Regions from separate parts of the Aliiglaciecola sp. NS0011-25 genome, predicted to be linked through region 1. Evidence: predicted binding sites of a transcription regulator. Region 1 holds the regulator's gene; the other holds the start of a gene.
The links. The regulator NrdR, encoded in region 1, represses ribonucleotide reductase genes. The targets are predictions, from matches to a motif close to AAACACNANATNTNGTGTTT.

Region 1 (16,626 bases):
AATGTATCAGTGGTGATGGCAAGGTTAAGGCCTTCAGGCACACGAGTGATTGCACAATCATCCCCAATGCCCTGAATTACGTCTTTACGCGACTCTCGCTCTTGTTTAAAAAAGCGATCAATAATATCAAATTCTTTCACGTTACTCTTTTGAAGATAATTCGTGTTTTCTGAGGGTTTTAATTGCTTTATCAAGCACACCGTTTACAAACTTATGGCTTTCGTCCGCACCGAAAGATTTCGCCAATTCGATAGCTTCGTTTATCACTACCTTGTAAGGGACATCAATACGTGCGGTAAGTTCATAGGTTGCAATGCGCAGAATAGCTTTTTCCACCACATCAAGTTCTTCTGGTAAACGCCCAAGGTATGGTTTGATCGTTTTATCAAGGTTTTCACTATCTTTGACAACATTTCGCAACAATTCTTGGAAATAAGCCATATCGACTTTTTCCATATTTGTGCTTGTGGCAATTCCCAGTTCGATTTGCTCCACTGGGTTTTTGCTCATTTGCCAAGAGTAAACGGCTTGTACCGCAAGCTCTCTTGCTTTTCTACGTGCAGATGGCTTCACGGATTATGCCTCTTCAATTTGCGCGATGACATTTACCATTTCCAGTGCACCCATGGCCGCATCAGCGCCCTTGTTACCTGCTTTGGTGCCTGAACGTTCGATTGCTTGTTCAATGCTGTCAGTAGTGATTACACCGAAAGAAACCGGTATGCCGTATTCCAATGAAACCTGTGCTAGACCTTTATTACATTCGCCAGCAACAAAATCAAAATGGGGGGTACCGCCACGGATAACAGCACCTAAGGCAATAATAGCATCGTATTTTTTTTGCTCAGCTAATTTTTTAGCTACGATGGGAAGCTCATAAGCACCGGGAACTCGAACCAAAGTAATGTCTTGATCACTCACTTCACCCACACGTTCTAGAGTGTCTAATGCCCCGTCAACTAAGCTCTCAACAACAAAACTGTTAAACCGAGATACAACCAGCGCAAACTTTTTGCCGGTTGCGCGAACATTACCTTCAATGATATTCATGTTTGTGAAGCCCTGTAAGAAAAACGGCGCGGATTATAGCACAACGCCATGGAAACCCAAATGGATTAATATACGTAATCTACAACTTCTAGACCAAAACCCGATAAGGCGTGATATTTCTTAGGTTTGCTTAGCAAACGCATCTTACGCACCCCTAGGGTAGCGAGAATTTGACTTCCCACTCCAACGGTTCGTGAAGTGCCTTGATATTTAGCTGCAGCCGCACTTCTGCCTTGATCTTCGGCTTCAAATTGTTTTACCTGCGCAATCAGATCTTCTTGCTTACCCAATAGCACCAAAACGCCTCCTTCATCGGCGATTTTTTGCATCGCCTCGTGCAACCCCATGCTGCGCTGGGCAGAGCGTTCAGATGCAAATAAATCGTTAAACGTATTATGTAAGTGCACTCTAACCAAGGTAGGATTGTCACTGTCGATTTTGCCTTTACATAAAGCAAAATGCACTTGGTCATCAATGACATCTTTAAAGGTATGTAAATCAAACTCGCCGTAGCGAGTGGGCAATTTGCAACTAGCGACTTGTTCTATGGTCGTTTCATTGAGGTTTCTATATTCGATTAAATCGGCAATGGTACCCATTTTCAAATTATGCTTTTCAGCAAATAATTCTAGTTCAGGTCTTCGTGCCATAGTGCCATCTTCATTTAAGATTTCGACGATAACCGAAGCAGGTTCTGCACCAGCTAATCTTGCTAAGTCTACTCCTGCTTCAGTGTGGCCCGCTCTATTGAGTACACCACCCTCTTTGGCAATTAACGGAAAAATATGGCCAGGCTGAACAATATCTTCTGCTTTTGCATTTTTGTTGACGGCAGCCAAAATAGTTTGCGCTCGATCCGCCGCAGAAATCCCAGTAGTAACTCCCTTAGCGGCTTCAATTGAAACGGTGAAATTAGTAGAAAATTGGGCACTATTGTTATCGACCATTAATGGTAAATTCAAATGCTGACAGCGTTCTGCTGTCATTGGCAAACACACCAAGCCTCGAGCATGGGTGACCATAAAATTGATAGCCTCAGGAGTCGCATATTCTGCGGCCATAATCAGATCGCCTTCATTTTCACGATCTTCATCATCCATCAGAATCACCATTTTGCCCTGTTTGATGTCTTCGATTATTTCTTCGATGCTATGTAATGCCATTGTGTAGGGTACTCTGTATTTTGTGTATTTTAATAGATTAAATTTGGTTTACTTCAAATAGCCGTTTTCAGCCAAAAATTGCAGATCTATGCCTGATTTATTCTGACTGTGTGCGGCTTTATCACCTAATATCAAACGCTCCAGATAGCGAGCAATCAAGTCCACTTCTAGATTAACTAAACTTCCAACTTGGTAATTACCGATAATTGTTTCTTGTAAGGTATGTGGAATTAACGTGAGCATAAACTTAGCTCCATCCACATCATTGACAGTTAAGCTAACACCATCAATTGTAATGGAGCCTTTTTCAGATATGTATTTAGCTAATTCATCGGGTGCTTGAATCCAGATTTCTAACCAACGGTCAATCGGATTAATGGCCACGATTTTTCCCACACCATCCACATGACCACTGACAATATGGCCGCCAAAGCGAGAGCTTGCCTGCATGGCTTTCTCAAGGTTTACTTTGTCGCCCACAGTGTAGTTAGCAAAACCAGAACGTTTGATGGTTTCAGGAGAGACATCAACGCTGTAATGTTTATCTGAAAAATCCACAACGGTTAAACACACACCATTGGTGGCGATACTGTCACCTAATGCCACGTCTGACATATCTAACTTATTCACTGCAACGGTAAGGCGAATATCATCACCCTTGGGTTGCAATTTTGCGATATGACCTACATCTTCTATTATTCCAGTAAACATTTTGTCATCCGATATTTGCAAAAATTTCAATTGAGTCAGTTATTTAAAATGTGCGACCATTTTCAAATCATTACCGACCATACGAACAGTGGACCATCGTAACATTTTAGCTTGATTCATTTGTGTCAGTTCATCCATCACAAACAAATTTTGACCTTTATCCCCCAATAGTTTGGGCGCTTGATATAAAATCAACTCATCAACTAAGTCTTGTTGAACTAACGCCCCTGCAAGCCGGCCACCAGCCTCTACCCAAACTTCATTTAATTGTCTTTCAGACAAAATTTGTAACATGGCCTGTAAATCAAGTTTATTGCCTAGGCTATTTATTTGGACTTGTTCTACGCTGGCTCTTATTGAAGGGTTATGTTTGCGATTTATAATTAGATTTCGACCATCAAGATCAAACATTTTTAAATTATCAGTAAGTTGGTTTTTACCATCTAAAATAATTCGCAGGGGTTGCCGAAGTTCAGATTCAGTTATCCACGTTTTGGCATGACTTAATTCGTTATATCTTACATTTAGACTTGGATTATCGGCTAAAACCGTTCCGGAACCAGACAATATGGCGCAGCTCCTAGCTCGATGTTCTTGCACATCAGAGCGCGCCGCCGCCCCTGTAATCCATTGACTATGACCATTCGCTAATGCTGTTTTACCATCAAGGCTTGCGGCTAGTTTCACTGTGAGCCACGGACGATTATATTTCATCCGTTTTATAAAACCGCGATTTAATAGTTCAGCCTGCTCTGTCATTAGACCATGGGAGACATCGATACCTTGTTCAGATAAACGTTTTAATCCACTTCCCGCGACCTTCGGGTTGGGATCAACCATAGCAGCAACCACACGTTTCACACCGGCGTAAATTAACGCATCAGCGCAAGGAGGAGTTTTGCCAAAATGACTACAAGGCTCTAAAGTAACATAAGCGGTCGCGCCTAGTGCTTTGTCACCTGCTTGTTTAAGAGCATGTACTTCAGCATGAGGAGTGCCTGCTTTATGGTGCCATCCTTGACCTAGTACATCCCCATTTTGATTCGCAATAACACAGCCGACATTGGGATTTGGTGTCGTAGTAAATTGACCTTTGCTGGCCAACTTTAGAGCGATGCTCATCAAATGATGGTCTAAATTTGAAAAATTATAGGCAGACATTTTGTACCAATTTCGCTAAGCGGATAAAAAAATTAAGGCTTTTCACCTAATTTGGCAATTTCTTCACCAAACTCACGAATATCTTCGAATGAACGGTAAACCGATGCAAAACGCACGTAGGCGACTTTATCTAGCTCTTTGAGCGCATCCATGATCAAGCTGCCCAAGAATTCGCTGCTAATTTCCCGCTCTCCTGTTGCGCGCAAAGATGACTTCAACTGACTAATACAATGTTCCACTTTTTCAGTGCTTACGGGGCGTTTCTCTAATGCTCGCAATAAACCAGCGCGCAATTTATCTTCATTAAACGGCTCTCTTGAACCGTCGCGCTTAACCACTCTAGGCATCACTAACTCTGCAATTTCAAAGGTAGTAAAGCGCTCATGACAAGCGGTGCACTCTCGTCTGCGGCGCACCTGATGACCTTCGGCAACCAATCGGGAATCGATAACTTTAGTTTCTTGTTCAGAGCAGAAAGGACAAAACATAGACTTATTTTCTTTTCACTATCTACAGATGCTCGCTAAACTAGCATAAAAAAGTCAAAAGGTGATATATGCAACGTCTAATTTATCTATTATCAATAGTGATAATTATATTTAATGCGCACGTAGAGGCTGCTGATTCGAAATGTGTTTCCCTAACCCAACTGCAATGGCTTGTGGGGAACTGGCAAACGACGCCTGATGGCAATACCCAAGAAAGTTGGTTGAAAATAAGCGACGACACCTTAACAGGAACAGGCAGCAGCCGAGATGCATCAGGAAAACTCCAGCAACAAGAAAGTATGCGTTTAGTACAAATGCAAACAGAGATATTTTATTTAGCAAAAGTTGGCCACAATAGCTTACCAGTGGCCTTTAGAGCGAAAAACTGCACAGCAAATACCGTTACCTTTGAAAATCCAAATCACGATTTTCCAAAGCAAATAGAATATTTACGTACGGAAAACACCCTGTTAGTAAATGTATCAGGTAACAATGGCAGAGGGTTTAAGGTGCACTACCAATTAAAACCAAGTGCCAATTAGTCTTTGGCCAGTGATTTACTCTTCAGTGACTAATTCAAATCCTTCGTCTAACCAACCAGTTACCCCACCAATGAGTTTTTTCACTGGTCGCCCCAATTCAGCTAATTTAAGAGCGGCCTTGTCAGCGCCATTGCAATGAGGGCCAGCACAATACACCACAAATAAGGTTTCATTAGGGTAAGTTTGGATTGTCTCAGAGTTGATGTTTTTGTGGGGTAAGTTTATCGCGTTGGGTAAATGGCCTTGTTTGAAAAGCACTAAACTTCGCACATCCAACAACACAAAATCTTGACGGTTATTGCTGATGGCAAAATGTGTATCCCAACAATCCGTTTCTAAACTTAATAAGTGTGCAAAATGGGCCTTTGCGATGTCAGCTGACGCGGCAGGTATTCGTGATACTACTGATGACATATATTACTCCTCTAACAAAAGTGAGTTTTATTATCAGCAACTTAAGGGCAAAGGCAAAGTAGCTAGTAAGCCAATATTCGATGATTCTAAGACAAAAAAAGCCGCTGATAAACAGCGGCTATATGTAGCAGAGTGTTAGAAATTAACCGTAAACGGGGAATTTCTCACATAATTCAATCACTTCTTTTTTAACTCTAGCAATAGTTTCCGCACTTTCAATATCATCAAGCACATCACTAATCCAATTTGCCACTTGTTTAGCTTCCTGTTCGCCAAACCCGCGACGGGTAATTGCTGGAGAGCCAATACGCAAGCCACTGGTTACAAAAGGAGAGCGAGGATCATTTGGTACCGAATTTTTGTTGACTGTGATATTGGCACTACCCAATGCAGCATCGGCATCTTTACCAGTAATATCTTTATCAATTAAATCCAACAAAAACAGATGGTTATCTGTTCCATCCGAAACAATTTTATAGCCACGCTCTTGCATTACGCTAACCATAGCTTTGGCATTTACGACAACTTGCTTTTGATATTCTTTAAATTCTGGTTCTAGGGCTTCTTTAAAGGCAACTGCTTTTGCTGCAATCACGTGACACAAAGGACCACCTTGATTACCCGGAAATACAGAACTATTCAATTTTTTGTAAATAGTTTCGTCACCACAAGCAGATAGAATCAATCCACCACGAGGACCAGCTAACGTTTTATGGGTAGTAGTGGTTACGACATGTGCATGGGGTAATGGATTAGGATAAATCCCAGCAGCCACCAAACCAGCAACATGCGCCATATCAACCAACAAGAAAGCACCCACTTTATCGGCAATCTCACGGAACTTCTGCCAATCAACAATACCTGAATATGCAGAGAAGCCACCAATAATCATTTTCGGTTTATGCTCAAGTGCTAAATCTTCCACTTGCTGCATATCAATTTCGCCAGTCGCTTCATTTAGACCATACTGAACAGCATTATAGGTTTTGCCTGAAAAGCTAACATGTGCACCGTGAGTAAGGTGTCCACCATGAGCTAGACTCATTCCTAGAACGGTATCCCCAGCGTCAAGTAACGCCATAAAGACAGCAGAGTTTGCTTGCGATCCTGAATGCGGTTGTACATTGGCATACTCAGCACCAAATAGCTGTTTGGCTCGCTCAATCGCTAAATCTTCTGCGATATCAACATACTCACATCCACCGTAGTAACGCTTGTGAGGGTATCCTTCTGCGTATTTGTTGGTAAGTTGAGAACCTTGGGCTTCCAAAACTCGCGGACTACAATAATTTTCCGAGGCAATAAGCTCGATGTGATGCTCTTGGCGTTGAGTTTCTTTTACGATCGCATCGTATAACTCGGGGTCAAAGTCAGCAATATTCATGTTACGTTTCAGCATGGTGTCTCCTCAACAACTCGGCACAACGTTCAGGTGATAACGCATAATTTCACCTTCGCAGGGATAAAAAATGAGCGCTTATTCTAGTCATTTTGATCGTTTTGTACATACTTTTACTGAAAAATGATCCAAACCCTTAAGTATAATTTATACCTGTTAGAGAGGGCTATTGTGATTATTTACGAGAATCTAAACTGTTGCCCAAATACGGCTGAATATTTAATCAACAGACTCGATAAATTCTGGAAACCTTAGATTTATTTGTTGGCGAATCGCATCTAAGGTGAGCATCACACTGAGACTGTCTGCATGGTTCATTCTAGAATCGCAAGAACGCCCCAGTAATATTGACTCCATGGTTGATTCGATTTGATATTCAAAGCCATTAACTGGATGAGGGAAATCCAAGGTTTGTTGCAATTTTTCATTTTTGAATAATTGCGCTTGCCGTCCGTTCCAAAAATATGCCGGCAAAGAAATGTAACCATCTTTTCCATGAATGCTCATAACATTGGAGCATTGGGCAGCCATGGTACAGGTAAATTGACTAATGACGCCGGACGGATAAGTTAAATTCACCGCTGTATTGTGATCAATTCCATCTTTGTTTATTTTGGCTGTTGCCTGTATCTCAGATGGATTTTCGGCTAACAAATACTGACTCAAACTAACACTGTAAATTCCCAGGTCCAATAAGGCTCCGCCAGCCAACGCAGGATCGGATATACGGTGATTTTCTAGGTCTGAAAAAGCAAAACCAATTTGCGAAGTAATATATTCAACCTCACCAATTTGTTGTTGTTCTATCCACTCTTTAACCTGTTCAAAGCACGGCATGAAGCGGCTCCACATAGCCTCTTGAAATACACATTGATGTTGTTGAGAAAGACTTATCAATTGCTTAGTTTGCTGGGCATTTACCGTAAGCGGTTTCTCCATCAACACGTGTTTCCCAGCCATTAGGCACGCTTTGGCTAACGGAAAATGATGGGAATGTGGAGTGGCAATGTAGACCACATCAACGTTTGGATCGGCAATTAAAGCGTGATAATCATCAAATGTCACAGGCGCGCGATATTGCTCTGCAAACGCTTTGGCACGATCAATATTTCGACTTGCCACAGCATATAATATTCCTTGAACCGAACTTGCTAGTGCCGTAGCAAATTGATGGGCTATGACCCCTGGTCCAATAAGACCCCAATTCAACATAACTATTCCTAATTTCATTTCCGTTAAATTTATTCTGCAGAAGGTAAATAAAAATACAAGGGGCAAAGCGATAGTTTTAAACACGAAAACGATTCAACTAACTAGTACTTATCAGCAAATACCGTAATCTGTGGCAAAAAATATCACATCAGCATTGGACTGTGGCTCGGTCTGGATTACACTAATGTTTTACCCTTTATTAAATCGGTACTATGGCACAATACGTATATAGCATGCACAGAGTGGGCAAGATTGTCCCACCCAATAGACACATACTTAAAAACATTTCATTGAGTTTTTTCCCGGGCGCTAAAATTGGCGTTTTAGGTTTAAACGGCGCAGGTAAATCAACATTACTGCGCATTATGGCTGGAATTGACAAAGATATAGAAGGGGAAGCTAGGCCTTCTCCAGAGCTAAAAATTGGCTACCTCCCCCAAGAACCCCAATTAGATGAAAGTAAAGATGTGCGCGGTAATATTGAAGAAGCCGTTGCAGACGTTGCCCACGCTATTAAACGCTTAGATGAAGTCTACGCTGAATATGCAGAAGAAAACGCAGACTTCGATGCCTTGGCAAAAGAACAAGGCCAATTAGAAGCAATAATTCAAGCCAAAGACGGCCATAATCTGGAGAATTCTTTAGAACGAGCTGCAGATGCACTTCGTCTACCACCTTGGGATGCAGATGTAAGTAAATTGTCTGGTGGTGAAAGACGACGAGTGGCTCTGTGTCGGTTATTATTAGAAAAGCCTGACATGCTGCTTCTTGATGAGCCTACTAACCACTTGGATGCTGAATCAGTCGCTTGGCTCGAGCGTTTCTTACACGACTATGAAGGCACAGTAGTGGCGATTACCCATGACCGCTACTTCCTTGATAATGTCGCAGGTTGGATATTAGAACTTGACCGCGGCGAAGGTATTCCGTGGGAAGGTAATTACTCCTCTTGGCTTGAACAAAAAGACCAGCGTCTTGCCCAAGAAGAGCGCACAGAAAGCGCCCGTCAAAAATCCATTAAACAAGAATTAGAGTGGGTTCGTTCAAACCCCAAAGGCCGTCAAGCCAAAAGCAAAGCAAGAATGGCTAGGTTTGACGAATTGACCACTGGTGATTACCAGAAGCGTAATGAAACCAATGAGTTGTTTATTCCGCCCGGTGAGCGGCTAGGCGACAAAGTTATTGAAGTTACGGGGTTATCTAAGTCTTATGGAGATCGACTGTTAATCGATAATTTATCTTTTAGCATGCCAAAAGGCGCGATTGTCGGCATTATTGGCCCTAACGGTGCAGGTAAATCAACCCTGTTTCGTATGCTCACCGGACAAGAGCAGCCGGATTCGGGAGAAATCGTTTTAGGCGATACAGTGCAACTGGCAAGTGTCGAACAGTTTCGCGATCATATGAACGAGAAAAACACCGTTTACAAAGAGATATCCGATGACTCGGATATTATCCGAATTGGTAATTTCGAACTAAACAGTCGAGCATATTGTAGTCGTTTTAACTTTAAAGGTACTGACCAACAGAAATTTATTAAAGATCTCTCTGGTGGTGAACGTAATCGAGTTCATTTAGCGAAATTGCTTAAAGCAGGTGGCAACGTACTTCTGTTAGATGAACCAACCAACGACCTAGATGTTGAAACCTTGAGAGCCTTGGAAAATGCAATTTTGGAATTCCCTGGTTGTGCTATGGTTATTTCCCATGACCGTTGGTTTCTAGACAGAGTGGCCACTCACATTATGGATTACCGTGATGAGGGAAAAATCAACTTCTATGAAGGTAATTACACCGATTACGAAGCTTGGTTAAAAGAAACCCTTGGAGAAGATGTGGTAGAACCCCACAGACTTAAATACAAGAAAATCAGTAAATAGTCAGTTAGACGCGCGAATATCAGTGTGTGAATGATGTGTCCGGGTAAAATCTTGGGCGCATTCACACGCTTTTTATGCTTAACTATGGCCATTGATGGCAACTTTGGGACTTACTATGGAAAAACGTCAATTTAACCGCGTTGATTTTTCAGCGCCAGCCATTTTGTTCCAACAAAATCGTCATTGGCAAACTAGCATTATTGATATTTCTTTAAATGGCGCACTTATTGGATATCCCGATGAATTTGAGGCTGACCTAGAGCAAGAATTTGAACTCAATATAGAGATCGAAGGAACTAACCAAGTAATTAAAATGTTTGGTGAAATCGTGCATTGTGCAAATCATTGTTTAGGCTTTCATATTAAATGTATGGACATAGACAGCATTTCAGATTTACGCAGGTTAGTTGAACTAAATTTAGGTGATGCTTCACTGCTGCAAAGAGACATAACTTCTTTGGTTTCTTAATCCTAAGTATAATAAACATTAGTATAAATTTTATGTACACTCTTGGTACTTAACATACCCAGCTCAAAAACGAACTTTATATAAGTGTTTTGTTGAAAAGCTTAAGACAGGAGTTTGAGTTATCTTCAAAGTAGTTGACAAATTATTTGAAAAAGAGAAAGTTTTGATTCTGATAGTGGAAGATGAACCAATTAGTGCATTAATTGCAGCTAAAGCGCTTTCAGATAATTTTATAACCCATCATGCAGCCTCTGGGCAAGAAGCTTTAGACTTTTGCAGCCATAGGCTACCTGACATCATATTGATGGATATCAACATGCCCGTTATGGACGGTTTGACTGCGTGTAGAAAGCTAAAAGAAAGCGAAAGCACGCAAGAGATCCCGATCATTTTTGTTAGCTCCCACAACTCGCCAGAAGCAGAAGATGAATGCTGGGAAGCAGGATGCACCGACTTTATAACCAAACCTTTTTCTGTGACCACACTGCGGCATAGAGTCAATTCACATTTAGCCGCTAAATTAATGGCGGATAAACTTACGCGATTGGCTACTGTCGATGGATTAACAGAGGTGCAAAATCGACACTATTTTGATGGCTTTTTGGGCAATCAGATGAAGCTGTGCACGCGAATGAAACATCATATTGGATTAATCCTAATCGATATCGATAATTTTAAGCTTTATAACGACACTTACGGTCATATCAAGGGAGATTATTGTTTACGGGCAGTAGCAGATGCATTGGGTAAAGTTTTAAAACGTCCCACAGACTGTCTAGCCAGATACGGAGGCGAGGAATTTGCGATAGTGCTGCCTCATACTGATTTGAGCGGCGTACAATATATTGCCGATAGCATGCTTAACGCTGTTCGAAACTTGAATTTACCACATAAGCTATCGAGTTTTAGTCGGATAACAATCAGTGCAGGCGGTATCTGTCTTTCTCCTCAGGATCTAACCCCGAATGAACTTATCCAAAAAGCAGATCAAAAATTATATGCAGCGAAAGATGCAGGCCGTGATCAATTCATTATTGAGTAGGCCTGCATAGACTCCACTATAACGCCTCTAATGCTTCAGATAATCGCGAAACCGCTACGACTTCAATGCCCGGAATCACCTGTTTAGGTTTGTTTCCTTTAGGTACGATTGCTCGCTTAAAGCCATGTTTGGCAGCCTCTTGAATACGTTCAGTTCCATTTGGTACCGGACGTATTTCGCCCGCTAACCCTACCTCACCAAACGCAATAAGCTCTCGCGATAGAGTATGATTCCTAAAACTGGATATCATTGCCAACAACAGGGCTAAATCGACACTGGTTTCGGCTATACGCACCCCTCCGACGACATTGACAAACACATCTTGATCATTCATTTGCACGTTGCCGTGTCGATGTAAAACCGCAAGTAACATAGCCAAACGATTAGCTTCAGTGCCCACCGCGATACGTTTAGGATTTGCCATTTGAGAATAATCGACCAACGCCTGAATCTCCACCAACAAAGGACGGGTTCCTTCCCAAACCACCATTACAATGCTGCCTGGTGATTGTTGCTCTTCGCGACTCAAGAAGATGGCAGATGGATTGCTTACTTCTTTCAATCCCTTATCTGTCATCGCGAACACACCCAACTCATTTACTGCGCCAAAACGATTTTTATTACCTCGTAATGTTCGGTATCGGCTATCACTTTCGCCTTCGAGCATCATTGAACAGTCAATGCAGTGTTCCAATACCTTAGGGCCTGCCAAATTGCCTTCTTTGGTTACATGCCCCACTAAAAACATGGCAATGTGATGTTGTTTAGCAAAACGTGTGAGAAAAGCTGCACTTTCGCGCACCTGAGAAACACTGCCCGGTGCAGATTGAATATCACTCACATGCATAACCTGTATAGAGTCAATCACCATGATGTCTGGTTTATGTACTAATGCTAATTCACAAATCGTTTCGACATTGGTTTCGGCTAGCACTTTTAATTTCGAAGTAGGTAATCCTAAACGTTGAGCGCGCATCGCAACTTGTTGCAACGATTCTTCGCCGGTCACATAAAGCGTATTCCGTCCTTGAGCCAAGTGACACATTACTTGCAATAATAAGGTACTTTTACCCGCTCCAGGAGAACCACCAATAAGCATTGCTGCACCAGGCACAACACCGCCTCCGAGTACTCGGTCTAGCTCTTTAAAACCAGCACTAAAGCGCGGCAGCGCTTGTAAGTCTATTTTATCTAAGGTTTCGACCTTGGCATGAGTTTGCCCTGCATAACCTTTTAAATTTCGTTCTGGTGAATGTTTGTCAGAACTGAGAACCACTTCAGAAATAGTGTTCCATGCCTGACAATCGTTACATTGTCCTTGCCAGCGAGGGAACTCTGCTCCACAATCGGTACATACAAAAGCAATTTTACGTTTAGCCATAAGTTGTTGAACTACATTAAATTAGGGCTAGTTGAGTAAATCAACTAAACCGGTAAGTTGGGATCAAAGGTTATTTATTCGTTGCCGATAAAAGAATATCATAACGACGCCTTAACCATAGCGAACATTTGATTGGCATGAGTCAAGATTTAGAAAAGTACCACGACATTATAGAACAGTTAAAACCAATGATAAATGAACCTGAATTTAATCAGGTTCTATCGCAGGTGGCTTCAGGCATCCCCAAACAAAAACGTTTTTTAATTAAAATGGAATTAAAGCGCCTATCCCGCCCCTGCCTGCGGCTTATCGATCTCAGAGGACAAGTGGCCGGTGACTGTCGAGAATTTACCTATCAAGATAAAACCCACTTTCTAGATGATACTGCCATTGATGTGTTCGAAAAGCAGGTACGGCTTTTTGGTGAGTATACCATGGGCGTTTATGAGGCGGTCAAAAATACCGAAAACAGTTATCGAGTTATTTATCAAAAGCAAAGAGAAGAAGCTGAGAAAGAAGGGGTCGTAGTAGAAGAACGAAAACCCCACCATGCTGAAGTTCTGCGCTTTGGTGAATATGCAAAACGCAGTGAAGAGCGGATGAATTTTGCGGTGAATATTGAGTTGTTTACCGAGTTGAATAAGAGCATCCAAGCGACTACCATTGACGTTTCAGTGAGTGGTTTAAAAGTGAAAGTAGCCAACGAACATCTGTTCAAAGTTGGCGAACGTATAACAGTCCAATTCAGAGGCTTGGAAGGCGAATACACTATTGATCGGAAGGTTGGGGTTGGTTACAACATAGTCGATGTAGAAAACAGTCAGCGCGAACAACGTATTTCATTACAGAAGAATGATGAGCATGCTCCCCACTCCTTTAAAGATTTTTTTGAAAAGTTTATCCATGGCAATAAACGTCGCTATAAAGTAAATATGGACAACACGCTCACGGCGATACATTTAAAAACCTACGAGCAGTATTTCATTCCCAATGTCACCTCTGTGCCGATTTATATCGAAAAAATAAACAATATCTATGTTCCCAAATACGCATTAATTAATGACAGTAATAAAGACCCATTATATTACTGGAGCGATGAGTTATTTGAGCTGCGTTTAGGTTATGTTTTAGGACATCAACGTATTGCACGGCTGTTAACCTTGCCTGAGCACTTTCAGGAAACCATTGTGTATTCTTTTAATCACGTTAAAGATGACAAAGTTTACTTTTATTCAGCCACCCAAGAAGAATTGTTTGAGCGTCCTGATTTAATGAAGGTTTTCATTGGTTATGGCGGCAGAAAAGCCAGTTGGCGGGTTTTCAAATTACAAATTACAAACCTAGATTTAAATCAGGTACACATGCCACTGTCTTTGCCCGACACTGTCAGCAGTGCTGTGAAGCGTCAAAATCATCCACCGGCACCAAGATTAATGTCGCGCCTTAAAAATGTCAGACATATCGCCCTATTAACAGATATAACCGATGAAGTGGGCACCCAAAATTACGAAAAAATCCCCATTCGCCGTGGCGAAATATCACAGCTTAAAGTGTTTGGGCATCCTCGAAACAAACTGCCACCAGCGGTGCAAATGTTTCGATTTAAATACCATAACCAACGCAAAGAAACTCGCTATCAACTGCGCACAAAAGTGCAATTAAATTTTGGTGACATGACCATCGAAGGAAGCAGTGAAGATGTGTCTACACGAGGAATGCGCGTTGAGTTGAATGACTTTTTCCATGGCGAAGAAAACGATCTCGTGAAACTCAGTTTCCCGCTACTACAAAATGTCACCAAAAAATTTAACCTTGCCAACTTACCATACAAAGTGAAAGGCATTTCATACGATCGAAACGTACTGCATTTACAAGCTGTAGTAGATTCGGTTAACAAGACGGCACAACGCTTTTTTGACGAGCTGATACGCAATAACCGAGGCAAATTAAAGGCCCATAGTGAAGAAGAGGAAATTCCAGGGATGGGCTCAGCATTGCGCAATCTGTTTGCTAAGAATGTGCTCAATACCGCCTTTTTTATCCGTAAAGAAGGGATTGATTTTCTACCTGATGCGATAGTTACTAGCAATCCGAATAGTCGGTTAAATAATCTATTGGCTTTTGATGCTGAAAGCGGCCAATACAATATGCATTTTTTATATTCAACTTACGGCGTTGAACTCGACTTTATTCAGTACACCTTGAAAAAGATCAAAACAAATAACAAACCTGTAATGCGAGAAATATTTGTTGCCTTCGACCCAAGCCGTGAATTCATCAATGAGGCAATTAAGAGCCGTTTTTCAGATCAGTTTCATGGTGATAAAGAACGCAAAAACTTCATTAATCAAGCACGCGAATCGGGCCAATTTATAGCGGTTAAAGTATTTTTAGCCAGAGCAGGACGGCCTGATATTGAACGATTGCAAGCAGAAATTAGTTACGTAGGTATTTACGCAATACATCGTGCCAAAATACTCGAAGAACAACTTTGGAATATTATTGGCGTAGGTGATTTGATCGATGTCACCGACGAAGTGATGATTCGACATAACTTTAGCCAGCAACAGATTTTTGATAACCAACAGATGCCGGCTTATCACAAGGTAAATTCCGACAAAATCGAAGATTTGTTAAAGGCCTAGCCGACACTAATACTAGAATTTGATTGCATCTGCAGGTAAAACTGGTAGACTGCGCGGCGAAATTTTGTGCGGTTTTGAAAGTGATAATTGTTCAAGACTGCTCGTCCGTTCTTTTAAAAATTGGTGGTAACTTATGCATCCTATGCTGAATATTGCGGTGCGCGCTGCTCGCGCTGCTGGAAATGTGATAACTCGTGGTTTTGAAAATCGTAATGATTTGTTGTTAGAAAAAAAAGGTGAGAACGACTTTGTCACCAAAATCGACAAAGAAGCCGAAAAAGTCATTATTGAAAAAATTCAGCAATCTTTCCCAGAACACTCATTTCTAGGTGAAGAAGGCGGCATAGTTGAAGGCAGTGACGAATTTAAATGGATCATTGACCCACTCGACGGTACTACTAATTTTATCAAAGGCATTCCTCACTTTGCCGTTTCAATAGCACTCATGCACAAAGGCCGAATCGATCAGGCAGTGGTATTTGATCCAATTCGCGGTGAACTTTTTACTGCAAGTAAAGGGGCCGGAGCACAATTAAATGGTTTCAGAATTCGTACCGGAAAAGCAAAAGACTTAAACAATACTGTGCTAGCGACGGCTTTCCCTTTTAAAACGAAAGAAACTTCAGACGATGCCATTCAGCGTTTTTCAAATATTTTTAAACAGTGTGGTGATGTGCGCCGTTGTGGTTCTGCCGCATTGGATTTAGCGTATGTTGCTGCCGGCCGTTACGATGGTTACTGGGAGCGTGGTATCAAACCTTGGGATGTTGCCGCGGGTGAACTCTTAGTGCGTGAATCTGGTGGATTAGTTACCGATTATAAAGGCGGAAACGATCCCCTTGATAAAGGCGAAATAGTCGCGGGTAACCCTCGTGTTGTTCAGTCATTGGTAAGACATTTGAAATAGTTGCCGCTGTATTGACTAAAAGATTGTTATAGTTTGGTCTTTTATCTATGTGAAAAGGAAGCGCTTAGCTTCCTTTTTTAATGGCTTGAGTTTATTAAACCTCATATACCCCCAGCCGCGTTCAGCCATGTAACTGAGTAGATGTTCCCCCTTCATCTGTCG
Region 2 (16,626 bases), on a different contig from region 1:
GCTCGTCTCTTGCTTTGATATCGGTTAAAAGGCGCGCAATATTAACATCATGCCCCTTATCTTTCAACTGATTGTATCGTCTCTGGGCCCTTTCATCTGCGCTAGCCGTTAGGAATATTTTGGCTTCTGCGTTAGGAAATACTACGGTTCCCATATCACGACCATCGGCAACTAAACCTGGCTCTTCTCGAAAAGCACGTTGACGTCTTAATAATGCTTCGCGAATACGCGGTAAAGAAGCTACTTTAGAAGCAATACTGCCTACCTCTTCAGTGCGAATTTCATGGGTTACATCTTCGCCTTCAAGGATGACTTTACTGTCTTTGTTAGTGGTATTGAAGTTAACATCTAGACTACTGGCTAGAGGAAGCAGAGCATCTTCATCGTCAGGTTCAATTTGATGATGGATTGCGGCAATCGCTAAAACACGATATATCGCGCCACTATCAAGGAAGTTCCAGCCTAGTGTTTTGGCCAATAACGCGCTCACTGTTCCCTTTCCTGCACCGCTAGGACCATCGATAGTGATGACTGGTGATACTTGCATGTGCTCTCCTGAGCTGAGTTAAAAATCGGGCGGAATTATACTCGTTAACGAAACATAAGCAATGCAAGCTATCTAATTAGCAATTAACACATTGATTTTAAACATAATTTTAACATTTCGTTTAATAATAAAGATAACCAAGAGATGACACTAGCCATCTCTGATTCTGGCAACTAGAAAATATTAGTCACTAATGCTGGCAAATCGTTCAAAGTAGTCTGGGAACGTTTTAGCCGTACAACTTGGATCATTTATCACCACAGCAGTATCGCTTAAAGCAACGAGTGAAAAGCACATAGCCACACGATGGTCATTGTAAGTATCAATTTCCGCTTCTTGTAGTTTTGCCGGAGCAGTAACCTCAATAAAGTCATGACCTTCTTTTACTTCTGCACCTAATTTGCGCAGTTCAGTAGCCATTGCTGCTAAACGGTCAGTCTCTTTAACCCGCCAATTATAAATATTCGTCATTTTGGTGGTGCCAGTGGCAAACAATGCTGTAGTCGCGATTGTCATAGCGGCATCGGGAATATGATTCATGTCCATATCAATGGCAGTTAATGGTGCTCCTGTAACTTCGATAAAGTCATCACCCCAAGTCACTTTTGCGCCCATAGCGGAAAGCACATCCGCAAATTTAATATCACCTTGAATACTTTTAGCGCCCACACCTGTCACTTTTACCGTGCCGCCCTTGATAGCACCGGCGGCTAAAAAGTAAGACGCTGATGAAGCATCACCTTCCACCAAAAATGTGCCTGGCGATTGATAAGTTTGATTACCTGTTATTTTAAAACTCTGATAGTTGTCATTTTCAACGGTAACCCCAAACTTGGCCATGGTATCTAGGGTAATATCAATATAAGGTTTAGAGACCAATTCGCCAATAATATCAATTTGACTGTCATCAGAAAATAACGGTGCAGCCATAAGTACTGCGGTTAAAAACTGACTAGACACACTGCCATCGACTTGGATTTTGCCACCTGAAAGAGCTTTCCCTTTAATATGTAACGGTGGATATCCATCACTTTTTAGGTAGCTTATTTCAGCGCCAGCCTGAGATAGCGCATCAACCAATGCACCAATTGGACGCTCCTCCATACGAGGTTCACCGGTAAGAACGTATTCGCCATTTGAGGCAGCTAGTGCTGCGCACAACGGACGCATAGCTGTGCCTGCATTACCTAAAAACATTTCTATCTTACTATCGGTATTGAAGACACCATTATTACCTTGGACAATACACTGAGTTTTATCGTCACTAAGTTGATAAGCAACTCCCAACAGGCTCAATGCATCCAGCATATGCCGGATATCATCGCTATCGAGTAAATTAGTTAGCGTGGTTTCACCTTTTGCTAAAGCTGCCAATAAAAGAGCGCGATTAGATAAACTCTTTGAGCCTGGAACATTCACCGTACCTTGTACTTTGGAAATAGGCTCAAGTCTTAGTTGTTGCATGTTTTATCCGTTCCTTTTAGCAAAATCATTCATAAAGTCTATCAACGCTTTTACCCCTTCGATTGGCATCGCGTTGTATATACTGGCACGCATCCCACCAACAATTCGGTGACCTTTTAATGCTTTCAAACCAGCAGCTTCGGACTCTTCTAAGAATAAAGCATCTAATTTTGTATTGGCTAAATGAAACGGCACATTCATGCGCGAACGATTTTGTACAGCCACGCTGTTTGAATAAAAATCGTTGCTATCTATCGCGCTATACAACAGATCAGACTTTTGTTTATTACGCTTTTCAATCTCAGCAACACCGCCCATATCAAGCAACCACTCAAATACTAACCCAGCCAAATACCAAGCAAATGTTGGCGGCGTGTTGTACATAGAGTCGTGTTTTGCGATCAAACCGTAATTAAGAATGGAAGGGGTTTCCACACGAGCTTTGTCTAACATGCTGTTATGCACAATGACCACAGACAATCCCGAAGGACCAATGTTCTTTTGCGCTCCACCGTATATAACTGCATAGTTATTGACGTCAATTTGTTTGGACAGAATATTCGACGACATATCAGCGACAATAGGTACCCCTTGAGTATCAGGCACTTCGTTTATTTCAATACCTTCGACTGTTTCATTAGGACAGTAATGAAAGTACGCCGCTTTATCGTTTAACTGCCAATTACTTTGGGATTGCACTTGCGTTATGCCGTCTACCACTTCTACGCCACCCACGACATCAGCAGTTAAATAGTTTTGCGCTTCATTAACCGCACCTTTAGACCAAGAGCCGGTGACCAAATGATCAGCATGGTCACCCACTGCAGATAGATTCAAGGGTACAGCTGAAAACTGCCCTCTTCCGCCGCCATGGGTAAATAGTATTTGATAATCATCAGGAACTGCCAGTAGCTTGCGCAAATTATGAGTGGCACGCTCAGCAACCTCTATATAAGCTTTGCTGCGATGGCTCATTTCCATCACCGAGCACCCTTGATCTTGCCAATTGATAAACTCTTGTTGTGCTCGCAACATAACATCAGTAGGTAACATCGCAGGACCTGCACTGAAATTATAAGTAACTGCCATAATTTGATTTTCTCCCGAAAAAAAACGAGCGGAATAAGCCACTCGTTTTAAGTATGATTAAAAACTAGCGTTTAAGATTCTACTCAGTAGCGTCAGAGTCTGGTTGTCCAGCGTCATCGTCTGCAACTTCAGCTTGTTCAGCTTCTACTGCATCTGCATCTTCGCCTTCTAATAGCTCTAAATCTTCTGCTTCAATCTCTTCTATCTTCTGTAAGCCCACTACATGTTCGTCTTTGCCAGTACGGATTAGTCTGACACCTTGAGTATTTCTGCCCACGGTAGAGACTTCATCAACACGTGTTCTAACCAAAGTACCTTGGTCACTGATCAACATAATTTCTTGACCTTCGAACACTTGCACTGCACCAACTACTGCACCATTACGCTCAGAAACCTTGATAGATACAACACCTTGTGTTGCACGGCTCTTAGCTGGGTAGTCAGCAATAGGAGTACGTTTCCCGAAACCATTCTCAGTTGCGGTTAAAATCGCGCCGTCACCTTTAGGTACAATCAGTGAAACCACTTTTTGGCCTTCTTGCAATCGGATACCGCGAACACCTGTGGCCGTTCTGCCCATTGGACGCAGCGCTAACAACTCTTCACCTGTTTCAGGGTCACGTTTTACTTCACCGGTTTCAGAATCACGTTGTTTTTCGTTAAAACGAACTACTTTACCTGCATCTGAGAACAACATAATGTCGCTTTCACCGTCTGTAATATCAACGCCAATTAATTCATCACCTTCGTTTAAGTTGACCGCAATGATACCGTTTGAACGAGGACGTGAATATTGAGAAAGTGCGGTCTTTTTAACTGTACCGTTTGCCGTAGCCATCAATACATATTTACCTTCTTCAAATTCTTGAATTGGTAAAATAGCAGTAATACGTTCACCTTCTTCTAGTGGAAGAATATTAACGATTGGACGTCCACGAGCGTTACGACTAGCGAATGGTAATTGATATACTTTCAACCAATATAAGCGGCCACGGGTTGAGAAGCACAAAATATGGTCGTGGGTATTAGCAACCAATAACTTTTCAATGAAGTCTTCGTTCTTCATTTTAGTCGCAGATTTACCTTTACCACCACGTCGCTGCGCTTCGTAATCAGAAAGTTTCTGATACTTCACGTAACCTTCACGAGAAAGTGTCACTACTACATCTTCACGTTCGATAAGATCTTCCATGTCGATGTCGTGTGTAGCGGCGGTAATTTCAGTGCGTCTTTCATCACCATATTCGTCACGAATTAACTCAAGCTCTTCTCTGATCACTTCCATCAAACGTTCTGAACTAGACAAAATGCGTAATAGTTCAGCGATAACGTCTAATAGATCTTTATATTCAGCTAAGATTTTGTCGTGTTCTAAACCTGTTAGTTTATGTAGACGTAAGTCCAAAATTGCCTGAGCTTGCTGCTCAGTTAAGAAATATTCGCCTTCGGAAATACCGAATTGAGGTTCAAGCCAATCAGGACGAGCCGCATCATCACCAGCGCGAGCTAGCATTTCAGCCACATCACCTAACGCCCATCCACGAGCGACCAAAGATGCTTTAGCGTCACTTGGACTTTGCGAGGCTTTAATTAACTCGATGATTTCATCGATATTAACCAGGGCAATCGCTAAACCTTCAAGGATATGGGCACGGTCACGGGCTTTTTTCAACTCATAAACCGTACGACGGGTAACCACTTCTCTGCGATGCAGAACAAAGGCTTCTAAAATGTCTTTTAGATTAAATACGCGAGGCTGGTTGTTATCCAAGGCTACCATATTAATACCAAATACAGTTTGTAACTGTGTTTGAGCATATAAATGGTTTAACAGTACTTCTGCTGATTCATTGCGTTTCACTTCAACAACAATACGCATACCGTCTTTATCAGACTCGTCACGTAAAGCAGATATACCTTCTATTTTCTTTTCTTTTACCAGTTCAGCAATTTTTTCAATTAACCTTGCTTTGTTAACTTGGTAAGGAATTTCGTGCACGATAATGGTTTCTTTACCGCTATCTTCAGTTTCAATCTCAGCGCGTGCGCGCATGTAGATTTTACCGCGACCTGTGCGATACGCATCATCAATGCCTTTACGACCACTGATTAATGCTGCAGTTGGGAAATCAGGACCTGGAATGTGCGTCATGATTTCTTCGATGGTCATATCGGGATTATCGATAAGTGCGATACAGCCATTCACAACTTCAGTTAAGTTATGCGGTGGAATATTAGTCGCCATACCTACCGCAATACCTGAAGAACCGTTAACTAATAAGTTAGGTACGCGGGTGGGTAGTACGTCTGGAATATGTTCTGTACCGTCATAGTTAGGTACAAAATCAACGGTTTCTTTTTCTAAATCGGCGAGAAGTTCATGGGCTATTTTAGCCATTCTCACTTCGGTATAACGCATCGCAGCTGCGGAGTCACCGTCAACAGAACCAAAGTTACCTTGGCCGTCAACTAGCATATATCGCAAGGAAAATGGCTGCGCCATACGAACAATGGTGTCGTAAACAGCAGTATCACCGTGAGGGTGATATTTACCAATCACGTCACCTACTACACGAGCGGATTTTTTGTACGGTTTATTATAATCGTTTTTCAACTCATTCATGGCGAACAATACGCGGCGGTGAACAGGTTTTAACCCATCACGCACATCCGGTAGTGCACGTCCAACAATGACACTCATTGCATAGTCGAGGTAAGAATTTTTAAGTTCTTCCTCTATATTAATGGGGAGAATTTCGTTGGCATTGTCTGTCATATACAGCCTTGTCCCTAAATTATTATCTGAATCTACTGATGAAACTGGTCAAGTCAGTTTGAAAAGTTCGACTTCACTTATAGTTATAGTGGGTTCTAAATCGACTGTAGATTCTACCACCGAGAAAACAAAATAAATAGCCGTGATTAGCTTATATAGTGTGCAATCAAACAATTATTTAGCATATCTTCGGGTATAAAGGTCTGGTTATCTAAATTAATGACAGCTTATAATAGCAAACAGATGAAAAAGGAGTGAACAATGACCAATCAAAACGTAGACGCTGCAGAAATAGATAAGTTTTCGGCTTTAGCGTCTAGGTGGTGGGATTTAGAAGGTGAATTTAAGCCTTTGCATGAAATTAATCCGCTTAGAGCAGATTACATTCAGCAACGGACTAACGGGGTGTTTGACAAAAGCATTATTGATGTTGGATGCGGCGGCGGTATTTTATCAGAGTATTTAGCTAAGCAAGGAGCACAAGTTACCGGTATTGATATGGCTTCTGAATCCTTAGAAGTAGCGCGACTTCACGGTTTAGAATCCGGTGTAAAAGTAAGCTACCAACAAATCACTGCAGAACAAATGGCTGAGCAGCATGCCAATCAATTTGACATCGTGACTTGCCTTGAGATGTTAGAGCATGTGCCAGATCCGGCCTCAATTGTACGAGCTTGCGCTACGTTAGTTAAGCCTGGCGGTGATGTGTTTTTCTCCACATTGAATCGAAACCTGAAATCCTATTTGATGGCTATTGTCGGCGCAGAAAAAGTGTTGAACCTGGTTCCTAAGGGCACCCATGAGTATGAGAAGTTTATCCAACCCTCTGAATTATTAAGTTGGGTCGATAGCACAGATTTAATCACTAAACACATGACAGGTTTGCATATGAACCCCTTTTCCAAACAGTATTACCTTTCTGAACAAAACGTTGATGTAAATTACATTGTGCATTGCCAGAAAAGTGAAGTGTAAAGATGGTCTCGAAAAACAATTTATTTAATGACAAGTACGCTGGCATTTTATTTGATTTGGATGGCACCTTGTTAGACACCGCGGCTGATTTGGGTAATGCCCTTAATCATGTGCTTGCCCATTATGATCGCCCAGCCTGCCAGCCTCAGGAATACCGCTGTGTTGCATCAGACGGTGCCCTTGGTTTGTTAAAATTGGGGTTTGCAGAGGATTTTGAAGCCCTGTCAAAGCAAGCGTTGCAGAAATGCAGACAAATGCTTCTTGACCATTACGAACAGAATGTTTGTGTTGATACAACCTGCTTTGAAGGGGTTGAGGATAGCTTAGAGTTTCTGAATCAAAATGCTATTCCTTGGGGGATTGTCACTAACAAGCCTGGATTTTTAACCACGCAATTACTGACCCACTTCCCAATTATGCAAAGTTGCGGGATTATCATCAGTGGCGACACTTATATTAAACGTAAACCTCATCCTCTGCCGCTTTTAGAAGCCGCCAGAGTGCTTGAAGTGAATCCACAAAATACCTTATATGTTGGTGACGCGCTTAGAGATATTGAAGCCGCCCGTAACGCAAATATGGTTAGTGTCGCGGCGCTCTATGGTTACATTAAAGATCAACAAGAAGTGGTTAATTGGAAAGCAGACTTTGAGATAAGTCAGTTCAGTCAGTTACACGATCTAACCTAGGCACAAAATTCATCAAATTTATGTCACTCTCACATTTCATAAATGAACAGGGGGAAGCATAAAGAATACCAGATATAGTGACAGTTGAGATTTTAAACACTATATATCGTGATATTCTAAAAATAGATTTTGTCCTTCAAAAATAATTTAACTTTTTAATTTAATCTAAAATTTGCTTGCATTCGGCTTAACTCATTCGCTAATGCAGCTTCTAAGTTAGTCAATACTAACATATCAATTGGTTGAGTTTTTTTGGCGATAAAACCACCACATATTGGGTTGCAAATAGAGGTAAACACCTCTATCTTGTGCTCGTCACATTTTTTCTAACTATTCTAAAAAATAACCGGAAGTAAACGCTTTTCAATGCGATCAATTTACTCCATGAAGTGTGGCTAGAATTTAAAACGTTAATATACAAAAACAATGTGTTCGTTAAATTTTATTTTTCAGAGCATGGGGCGCTAATTATCTTATACGGCTATCAAATACATGAATAACTCTCTAAATGTCACGAAACGCGATGGTGAACGTGAAGTCTTAAATTTGGACAAAATTCACAAAGTCATAACTTGGGCGGCCAAAGGCCTAAAAAATGTTTCAGTTTCTCAAGTTGAAATCAAAGCTCACATTCAATTTTATGATGGTATCAAAACCGAAGACATTCATGAGACCTTGATCAAATCAGCAGCAGACTTAATTTCTACTGATACACCTGATTATCAATATCTTGCAGCTCGTTTAGCCGTTTTCCATCTGCGTAAAAAAGCCTATGGTCAGTTTGAACCACCTACTTTGCTTACTCACGTAAAAGAGATGGTTGCTAAGGGAAAATATGACCAACACATTTTAGAAGACTACTCAGAGCAAGAGCTGAATGAACTAAATCAATATATGGATCATTGGCGCGACATGAACTTCAGTTATGCAGCAGTTAAACAACTGGAAGGCAAATATTTAGTTCAGAATCGCGTGACCGGTGAAATCTACGAAAGTGCCCAATTTTTGTATATTTTAGTGGCAGCGTGTTTGTTCGCTAACTATCCAAAAGACACACGTTTAGATTATGTAAAACGTTTCTATGATGCCACATCATTATTTAAAATTTCTTTGCCTACGCCAATTATGTCGGGCGTTAGAACCCCTACCCGTCAATTTAGTTCTTGTGTATTGATAGAAGCTGGCGACAGCCTAGATTCGATCAACGCGACTGCCAGCGCGATCGTAAAATACGTTAGTCAACGAGCTGGTATCGGCGTAAATGCTGGGCGTATTCGTGCTCTAGGCAGTGAAATTCGCGGTGGTGAGGCTTACCACACCGGTTGTATCCCATTTTATAAATACTTCCAAACCGCGGTGAAAAGTTGCTCTCAAGGTGGTGTTCGAGGCGGCGCAGCAACCTTATTTTATCCGGTATGGCACTTAGAAGTAGAATCTTTATTGGTACTTAAAAATAACCGTGGTGTTGAAGAAAATCGAGTTAGACATCTCGATTACGGTGTTCAGTTTAATAAACTTATGTACACACGCATGATCAAGGATCAACATATCACGCTGTTCAGCCCCTCCGATGTACCAGGGCTTTATGATGCCTTCTTTGCGGATCAAGATGAGTTCGAAGCTTTATATGTTAAGTACGAACAAGATGATTCTATTCGTAAAAAGAAAATCAGAGCAGTAGAGTTATTTAGTTTATTTATGCAAGAGCGTGCAAGTACAGGGCGTATTTATCTGCAAAATGTTGATCACTGTAATACTCACAGTCCATTTAATCCGAAACTTGCACCGGTTAGACAAAGCAACTTGTGTTTGGAGATTGCCCTTCCAACCAAACCTTTGCAGCACATTAACGACGAAAATGGCGAAATCGCACTTTGTACCTTATCTGCATTTAATCTCGGCGCAATTGAAAGCCTTGACGAATTCGAAGAAATGGCTGACTTAGCGGTACGCGCACTGGATAGCTTGTTAGACTATCAAGATTACCCAGTCCCTGCTGCATACCGTGCGTCAATTGATAGAAGAACCTTGGGTATAGGTGTCATTAACTTTGCTTACTACTTGGCTAAAAATGGCAAAAAATACTCAGATGGAAGTGGTAATGCGCTAATACACAGAACCTTTGAAGCCATGCAGTATTATCTTCTTAAAGCTTCAAATAACCTAGCTAAAGAAAAAGGTGCTTGTCCTAAGTTCAATGAAACCACCTATTCACAAGGTATATTGCCCATTGATACCTACAAAAAAGATTTAGATAAGGTATGTGACGAGCCACTTCATTACGACTGGGAATCCTTGCGTAAAGAAATTGTTGAACACGGGCTGCGAAACAGTACGTTATCAGCATTAATGCCGTCAGAAACGTCTTCACAGATATCCAATGCGACAAATGGTATAGAGCCACCTCGTGGGCATATTAGTATTAAATCCTCAAAAGATGGCGTACTCAAACAAGTGGTACCTGAATACGATAGATTGAAGGAGCAATACGAATTGCTTTGGGATATCAATTCCAACGATGGTTACCTGCAATTATGCGCCATCATGCAAAAATTTATCGATCAAACGATTTCTGCCAATACGAGTTACGATCCTGGTAAATACGAAGGTGGAAAAGTACCTATGAAATTGTTGTTAAAAGACTTATTAACCACTTATAAATTGGGTATTAAAACCTTGTATTACCACAATACACGAGATGGCGCTTCTGACACTTCACAACTTGAATTGAAAAAAGAAGTCGCTACACCTTTGGCTCAAGAAGTTGTCTTGGAAGAAGATGATGATTGTGCCGGTGGTGCATGTAAGATCTAAACCAAAAACCAAGTTTGGTGGCGTATTGCGCGCCACCCAGTGTTAAACCTCACAGAGTACTGACGGTAAATGAAATACACCACTTTTAATCAAAAACCAACGAATCCTTTATTGGAACCTATGTTTTTCGGCAATCCAGTGAATGTTGCTCGATACGACCAGCAAAAACACAGTATTTTTGAAAAATTAATTGAAAAACAAATTAGTTTTTTCTGGCGTCCAGAAGAAGTTGACGTCAGTAAAGACCGGGTTGATTTCCAGTCTTTAAGTGACTCTGAAAAACATATCTTTATTTCCAATTTAAAATATCAAACATTGTTAGATTCGGTTCAAGGAAGAAGCCCAAATATTGCATTTCTTCCGATTATTTCGTTACCTGAATTAGAAACGTGGACAGAAACATGGTCATTTTTCGAAACCATACATTCACGTTCTTACACACACATTTTGCGTAACCTGTTTACCGATCCTAGCGCTATCTTTGATGATATTGTTGTCAATGAGCAAATCAAGCAAAGAGCAGGTGATATATCAAAATACTATGATGACTTGATTTTCTATACTCAACTTTGGCAAACCCAGGGTGAAGGTGTACACACAGTTGATGGAGTTGCTTACACCATCACTATGCGTGAATTAAAGAAAAAACTGTATTTGTGTATGAACTCTGTCAATGCTTTAGAAGCAATACGTTTCTATGTTTCCTTTGCTTGTACATTTGCATTTGCCGAGCGCGAGTTAATGGAAGGTAATTCGAAAATTATTCGTCTTATTGCACGAGATGAAAATCTACACTTAACCTCGACACAGCATATTCTTAATCTTTGGCAAAAAGGCAAAGATGATCCTGAAATGGCAGAAATAGCGGAAGAGTTAAAAGACCAAGCTAAAGAAATATTTATGCAAGCTGTTGAACAAGAAAAACAATGGGCTGGATATTTATTTGCACAAGGCTCAATGATTGGCTTGAATGAAGAAATATTGTGTCAATATGTTGAATATATTGCCAATCATCGCATGTCGGCTATTGGCATGGGTCAACCTTTTGATATCACCAGCAATCCGTTACCTTGGATGAATAATTATCTCAACTCTGACAACGTACAAGTTGCCCCACAAGAATCAGAAATAAGCTCTTACTTGGTCGGTCAAATTGACGCTGAAGTAAATGCCAGTGACTTTGACGACTTCGATCTTTAATGTCCGAGAAGAAACAATACGTGATCACCATTGACGGTGATCACCCCCCTATCCTCACAGACCAATCAGACACTATTTTAGAAAGCTTGGAAAAGCGCAATATCGAAGTTCACTATCATTGTCGAGAGGGATTTTGCGGTGCTTGCAGAAGTAAACTAATAGATGGTGACATTGACTACACGACAGATCCTTTAGCCTACATTGATGATGACGAATTTCTACCCTGTTGTTCGGTAGCATTGGGAGACATAAAAATTAAACTTGTATAGTTTATCAGTTGTTAGACCCATTAAATCATCCTTCAATCTCTAGTCTCATGTTAATTTCAATTAGCCGCTGAGCATCTAAAATCCAGCAGTTAACACCTAAATTAATTCAAATACTTTCAATAAAAATATACCTAAAGTAGTGGTTAACATTGAGCCTATGCTGGTCACCGCAATGATGGCGGCAGCCAAGTAATGATTACCGTGCATAGCTTGTACCATTGGATAACTGGCCGCTGCTGTGGGGGACGCACACATAAGGTACAAGACACCAAGCTCCTCACCTCTAAACCCAATAAGAACGCCACCTAGTGTTATCACCAAAGGAAGCACTATTAACTTCATAGCGGATGACCAATAAAGTACCGAGGAAGAATGGAATTCCTTGATTCGAATAGACGCTCCGGCACATAACAAAGCCAATGGCAGCGTCATACCAGCGAAGTATTCACCTGTATGCAGCGCTATTTCAGGCACAGGCACATTCAACAGTGAAACAGCCACACCTAAAACAATAGAGATAATTAACGGGTTTTTACCAATATTGAGGAAAATAGAAGCGAACCCATTTGAGCCATTTTGATGCATGTGTCGCGACAACGTCACCACTGACAAGACGTTAAACAATATGGTTATTACCGCCAAATAGATTGACGCAATAGCTAGCGTGTCTTCGCCATATGCGCTGACCACAAAAGCTAAACTAATAATCCCCATGTTACTTCTAAACGCACCTTGCACAAATACGCCTTTATCCGCTCGTTCAGAAATAAATCGTGTGGCGAAAACGTCCAGAAACAGAAACAAAACTAGGGTCGCAATAAAGCCGTAAATCACCAATGCAGTGGGTAAACCTTGCGTAAAATCAGTCATTGATAGTTTTGTGAAAAGCAAACACGGTAAGGTGACTTTAAATACTAAAGCGGACCCCATTTTGGCAAAATCATCATTCAACCAACCAATGCGTTTGAATAAAAAGCCCAAGCCAATGATAAAGAATATAGGTGTGGTTATCTGCAACGAAAAATTTAAGTCAGAAAGCAATTTGAGTCCTAATTAATGAATATGTAGGTAAAACGGGAATATTAAAAACAAAGTAGGACTATATTCTATTTGATTTGCGCCCTGTGTACTTGTCCATTTGAATCTATTTCAATAACACATTGGTAAATTTCAAAATTAAACACACTGCTTAATACTATTAAATCTCCGCTTGTAGTTTTCTGCATTGTAAAGCTCGAAAGATTAACTGTTTTGAGCTGCCTCAAGACACTAGTTTTGCTCACTCCTTGGCTAAAATTAGCACACAGAAAAACCACCTCTTTACGGGCTTCATTCCAATAAAAAGCGAAGAGCAAGAGTCCTAAAATTGACAGTAAAAACAGTCCTATTATCGCTCGTTTTTGCAGACTAGACCAGATAACCATGTACCTTCAAATTTACCATTGTTATGCAAGTTTACGGCTAAATCTAAAAGGCAGCAATAGAGGTAATTGTAAGCATTTGCGGCTTATAGCTCTGCAGCACAGCTCAACACTGCCGGTACGTTTTTAGGTAAACAAACAACATGAGGTTGAAATTTATATGAAAAATAGCAAAGACATTTGCTAATAATTATACCAACACTCACTTCAATTGGATTCTTTGTTCGCCACATACAAAAAATCCGATAATTAAACTGATGAAAAGTGAGAGCTGACAAGCAAACTACAAACACATATTCAACGATTTAGTTATCGGATTCAAACCATACTAGCTCAGCCTGATTACACAGTGACCGCAGCTAATATGAGGGTACTTATTTAATGGAACCAAGCGTTATGCTTGGCTCCAATTAAATCTTTATTACTTTTCCAACTTAAGGAAGTAATCGAAGATTTCTGGAACGTTACCGTTACCCATGCCTTCATCGAATGCAGCTTGAAGGTTATGAGAAGTACCTTCAGCAATTTCAGCACGTGTACCAAGATCTTCAACCATCTTAAGGAAATAACCTAGATCTTTATTTGCATTAGCAATAGAAAAACCTAAATCACTTACACCATCAACAGCGTAATTCTTACAGAATTGCATAAATGGTGAATTAGATGGACCAGTAGACATGATGTCGAACAATTGTTGACGGTCAACACCTGCACGATCAGCTACAGCAAAAGCTTGTGACATAGTACAAACCGTTGTCATACCCATGAAGTTGTTAATTAGTTTAGTAGTATGACCGGCACCTAGTGCACCAAGATAAAAGACATTTTCGCCTTGTTGGTCAAGCACTGGTTTAACTTTGTCAAACGTAGCTTTATCTCCAGAAGCCATGATATTTAGAAGACCGTCTTTAGCGTGAGCTGGAGTACGACCTAAAGGAGCATCAACCATGCCCGCACCTTTCTTGGCAAGATCAGCACCAATCTTACGAGTAGAAGCCGGAATCGATGTTCCGAAATCAATCAATACAGCACCTTCTTTAATGCCTGCAAGGATACCGTCTTCGCCGTAAACAACTTTCTCGACAATTTCAGAGGTAGTAAGGGCAAGCATGATGATATCACTTGCTGCAGCTAATTCAGCTGCAGAAGTTGCGGCTTTTCCGCCTCGTGCAACAACTGCTGCAACAGCATCTTTATTCAGATCCATTACAATTGGCTCGTAGCCTTTTTTCTGCAAATTTTCTACCATATTGCCGCCCATCAGACCGAGGCCGATGAAACCGATTACTGGTTTTGTCATTTCTAACTCCTGGAGTTTTGGTATGTAAAGTTGAGTATAAAAGAATATACACCTGTTAAAATTTAAGCAAATGTAGAACAGCTATCAATATTGCTGTTCTTGAATGACTCAATCGGTGATTAAAAAATGGAATTTACTCAAATAGATGTTTGCTTATCTAACAATTACGAATAAATAAATACGTAAATTAAAGGTTAGCCTTTTGCAAAAATATCCTGACTAATTATAGCCAATTTTGAAACTCTACCATTCACACCAATTAGCAAATTTAAAAATCACATATGCAATGTCATTACCAAATGATCAAACCATTGTAGGAGATCTAAAACCATATGTCATTACCAAATTTAAAATAATAATAACAAATTGGTAATAATATACGGTTACCGACTGACTTTTAGACACAACAGCATAATTTTAATTATGTAAACTGATTAACTCATTCTGCCGCAAACCTACAGTTAAACGTCTAACCTGTTTTCTTGCGTTCTATAAAGCGTAGACTAAATAATCACAAAGATTATTTTTCTTAAACTTTCTAGTATTAACAATGAAATCGAATTGCTGATAAGTCATCGCGTAAGCGCATGCCCATTGTGGCGTAATTGGTCTACCTTCGGCACAAAAATTAACAGTGTTATCTAATTTACAGACGTTTCGGGAAAATTGAACATCAGCCGCAGCAAAGCCAAGATATAAGCCGCGATGTAGCCAATGTTCATTCTTTTTTGGCTACAGATACGTTACAAGGCGCTCGTCACTAGTGCCTAATGCGGATTAGGGTTAATCAAAATTAATTCTCTATTATTGCTCAAGCGCTTTGTGAAACGCCTCAATAAAGGCTGGGTAATCTTCAAAATGTGGCATGTGCCCTAACCCTTCTAACTCAAACAAAACCGAATCCTTGATTATGCTGTGAGCCTGTTTACCAAGTTTAGTATATTCACCTAATTTTCTAGTGACTCCAGATTTTAGCCAACCTCGACCAGGCCCCGTCTTATCGCGTGTGCCGATAATCAAAAAGGTCTTATTTTGGATTTGAGGAAACTTAGCGACAATATTTTCAGAAAATATGGGCCCATAGGTCAATGCATTGTTCCAAGCAACAATTTGCCAATCGTCACCGGCTAACATTCCTGCTAAGGGAACAAGTAACTTTTCATATTCAGTTGACCATTTGCCGTCATAGTAATTATTTTTTTGATAATTTATTGCCCCAGCCAAGGTCGTTTTGAGCTCTCTTGCATAAAAGAAATTTATATCTTTAAATTCTACGTATTCACTATAATTTTCAAGTCCAATAGGGTTAATTAGGATGAGTTTGTTCACTGAATCAGTGTAATTTACAGCAAAGGTCACTGCTAACATTCCGCCCATAGAATGACCTACAATGTCATACTTTCCAATCTTCAAACTATCCAACAACGACTTAGTATTTAAACCCAGTTGAGCAAAACTATACTGATAATAATTGGGTTTAGATGACTTACCAAAACCAATCTGATCGGGAATAATTACTCGGTAATCTTGCTTCACCAGATCGTTCGCCACTTTCTCCCAGTAGTAACCGGAGAAGTTTTTACCATGTAACAGCACTATGACCTTTTCTGCGTCTTTGTTGCCCACATCCATATAGCGCATTTTCAGTTCTTGATTTTGCGAATTGAAAATAAAAGTATGTACGTCAAATGGATATTCAAACCCATCTAACTCTTTATTAAATTTGACGGTACTGTCAGCGAAAACTGGCAACGCAAAGCTTAAACAAGCAATTACGACTAACCCTCCAAAATATCTTTTCATGTCCTTCAATCCCTAATAATAATTTGATCTATCACGCATGATTAACTGCAAACTATCTCTATCACCCTAGGTGTTAGCTTCTGCGTACGTATTAAATTTGCAAAGCCTAGCATAAGTTGTAAAAACGTTACTCAACCGATGGCTTAGCTCCTACTCTAATCATAGATATTAGGCTGCCAAATTTGCATAATTATGTCGGGGTTTTCTAGGCTTTGAAACCCAAATTGAGAATACAGACCATGAGCATCACTTGTTGCTAACATAAAACGACGTAAACCT

Region 2: the regulator NrdR is predicted to act here: its motif matches at 7,803-7,822, upstream of nrdA (class 1a ribonucleoside-diphosphate reductase subunit alpha).

What each region holds. Positions count from the first base shown of each region.
Region 1 is NZ_BAABWR010000016.1:5,848-22,473, reverse strand. Features, by position in the region: gene thiL (thiamine-phosphate kinase) at 1-140, opposite strand, end outside; gene nusB (transcription antitermination factor NusB) at 142-573, opposite strand; gene ribH (6,7-dimethyl-8-ribityllumazine synthase) at 577-1,050, opposite strand; gene ribBA (bifunctional 3,4-dihydroxy-2-butanone-4-phosphate synthase/GTP cyclohydrolase II) at 1,116-2,213, opposite strand; gene ABWV72_RS14440 (riboflavin synthase) at 2,262-2,924, opposite strand; gene ribD (bifunctional diaminohydroxyphosphoribosylaminopyrimidine deaminase/5-amino-6-(5-phosphoribosylamino)uracil reductase RibD) at 2,964-4,085, opposite strand; gene nrdR (transcriptional regulator NrdR) at 4,118-4,573, opposite strand; gene ABWV72_RS14425 (DUF6265 family protein) at 4,642-5,115, shown strand; gene ABWV72_RS14420 (rhodanese-like domain-containing protein) at 5,131-5,529, opposite strand; gene glyA (serine hydroxymethyltransferase) at 5,672-6,928, opposite strand; gene ABWV72_RS14410 (Gfo/Idh/MocA family protein) at 7,148-8,140, opposite strand; gene ettA (energy-dependent translational throttle protein EttA) at 8,353-10,020, shown strand; gene ABWV72_RS14400 (PilZ domain-containing protein) at 10,136-10,489, shown strand; gene ABWV72_RS14395 (GGDEF domain-containing response regulator) at 10,653-11,531, shown strand; gene radA (DNA repair protein RadA) at 11,548-12,912, opposite strand; gene ABWV72_RS14385 (PilZ domain-containing protein) at 13,050-15,557, shown strand; gene suhB (inositol-1-monophosphatase) at 15,691-16,464, shown strand.
Region 2 is NZ_BAABWR010000019.1:75,245-91,870, forward strand. Features, by position in the region: gene cmk ((d)CMP kinase) at 1-547, opposite strand, end outside; gene aroA (3-phosphoshikimate 1-carboxyvinyltransferase) at 731-2,011, opposite strand; gene serC (3-phosphoserine/phosphohydroxythreonine transaminase) at 2,015-3,100, opposite strand; gene gyrA (DNA topoisomerase (ATP-hydrolyzing) subunit A) at 3,180-5,876, opposite strand; gene ubiG (bifunctional 2-polyprenyl-6-hydroxyphenol methylase/3-demethylubiquinol 3-O-methyltransferase UbiG) at 6,138-6,851, shown strand; gene ABWV72_RS16300 (HAD family hydrolase) at 6,854-7,540, shown strand; gene nrdA (class 1a ribonucleoside-diphosphate reductase subunit alpha) at 8,033-10,354, shown strand; gene nrdB (class Ia ribonucleoside-diphosphate reductase subunit beta) at 10,424-11,554, shown strand; gene yfaE (class I ribonucleotide reductase maintenance protein YfaE) at 11,554-11,823, shown strand; gene ABWV72_RS16320 (AEC family transporter) at 11,920-12,864, opposite strand; gene ABWV72_RS16325 (NAD(P)-dependent oxidoreductase) at 13,666-14,544, opposite strand; gene ABWV72_RS16330 (alpha/beta fold hydrolase) at 15,349-16,347, opposite strand; gene ABWV72_RS16335 (GNAT family N-acetyltransferase) at 16,503-16,626, opposite strand, start outside.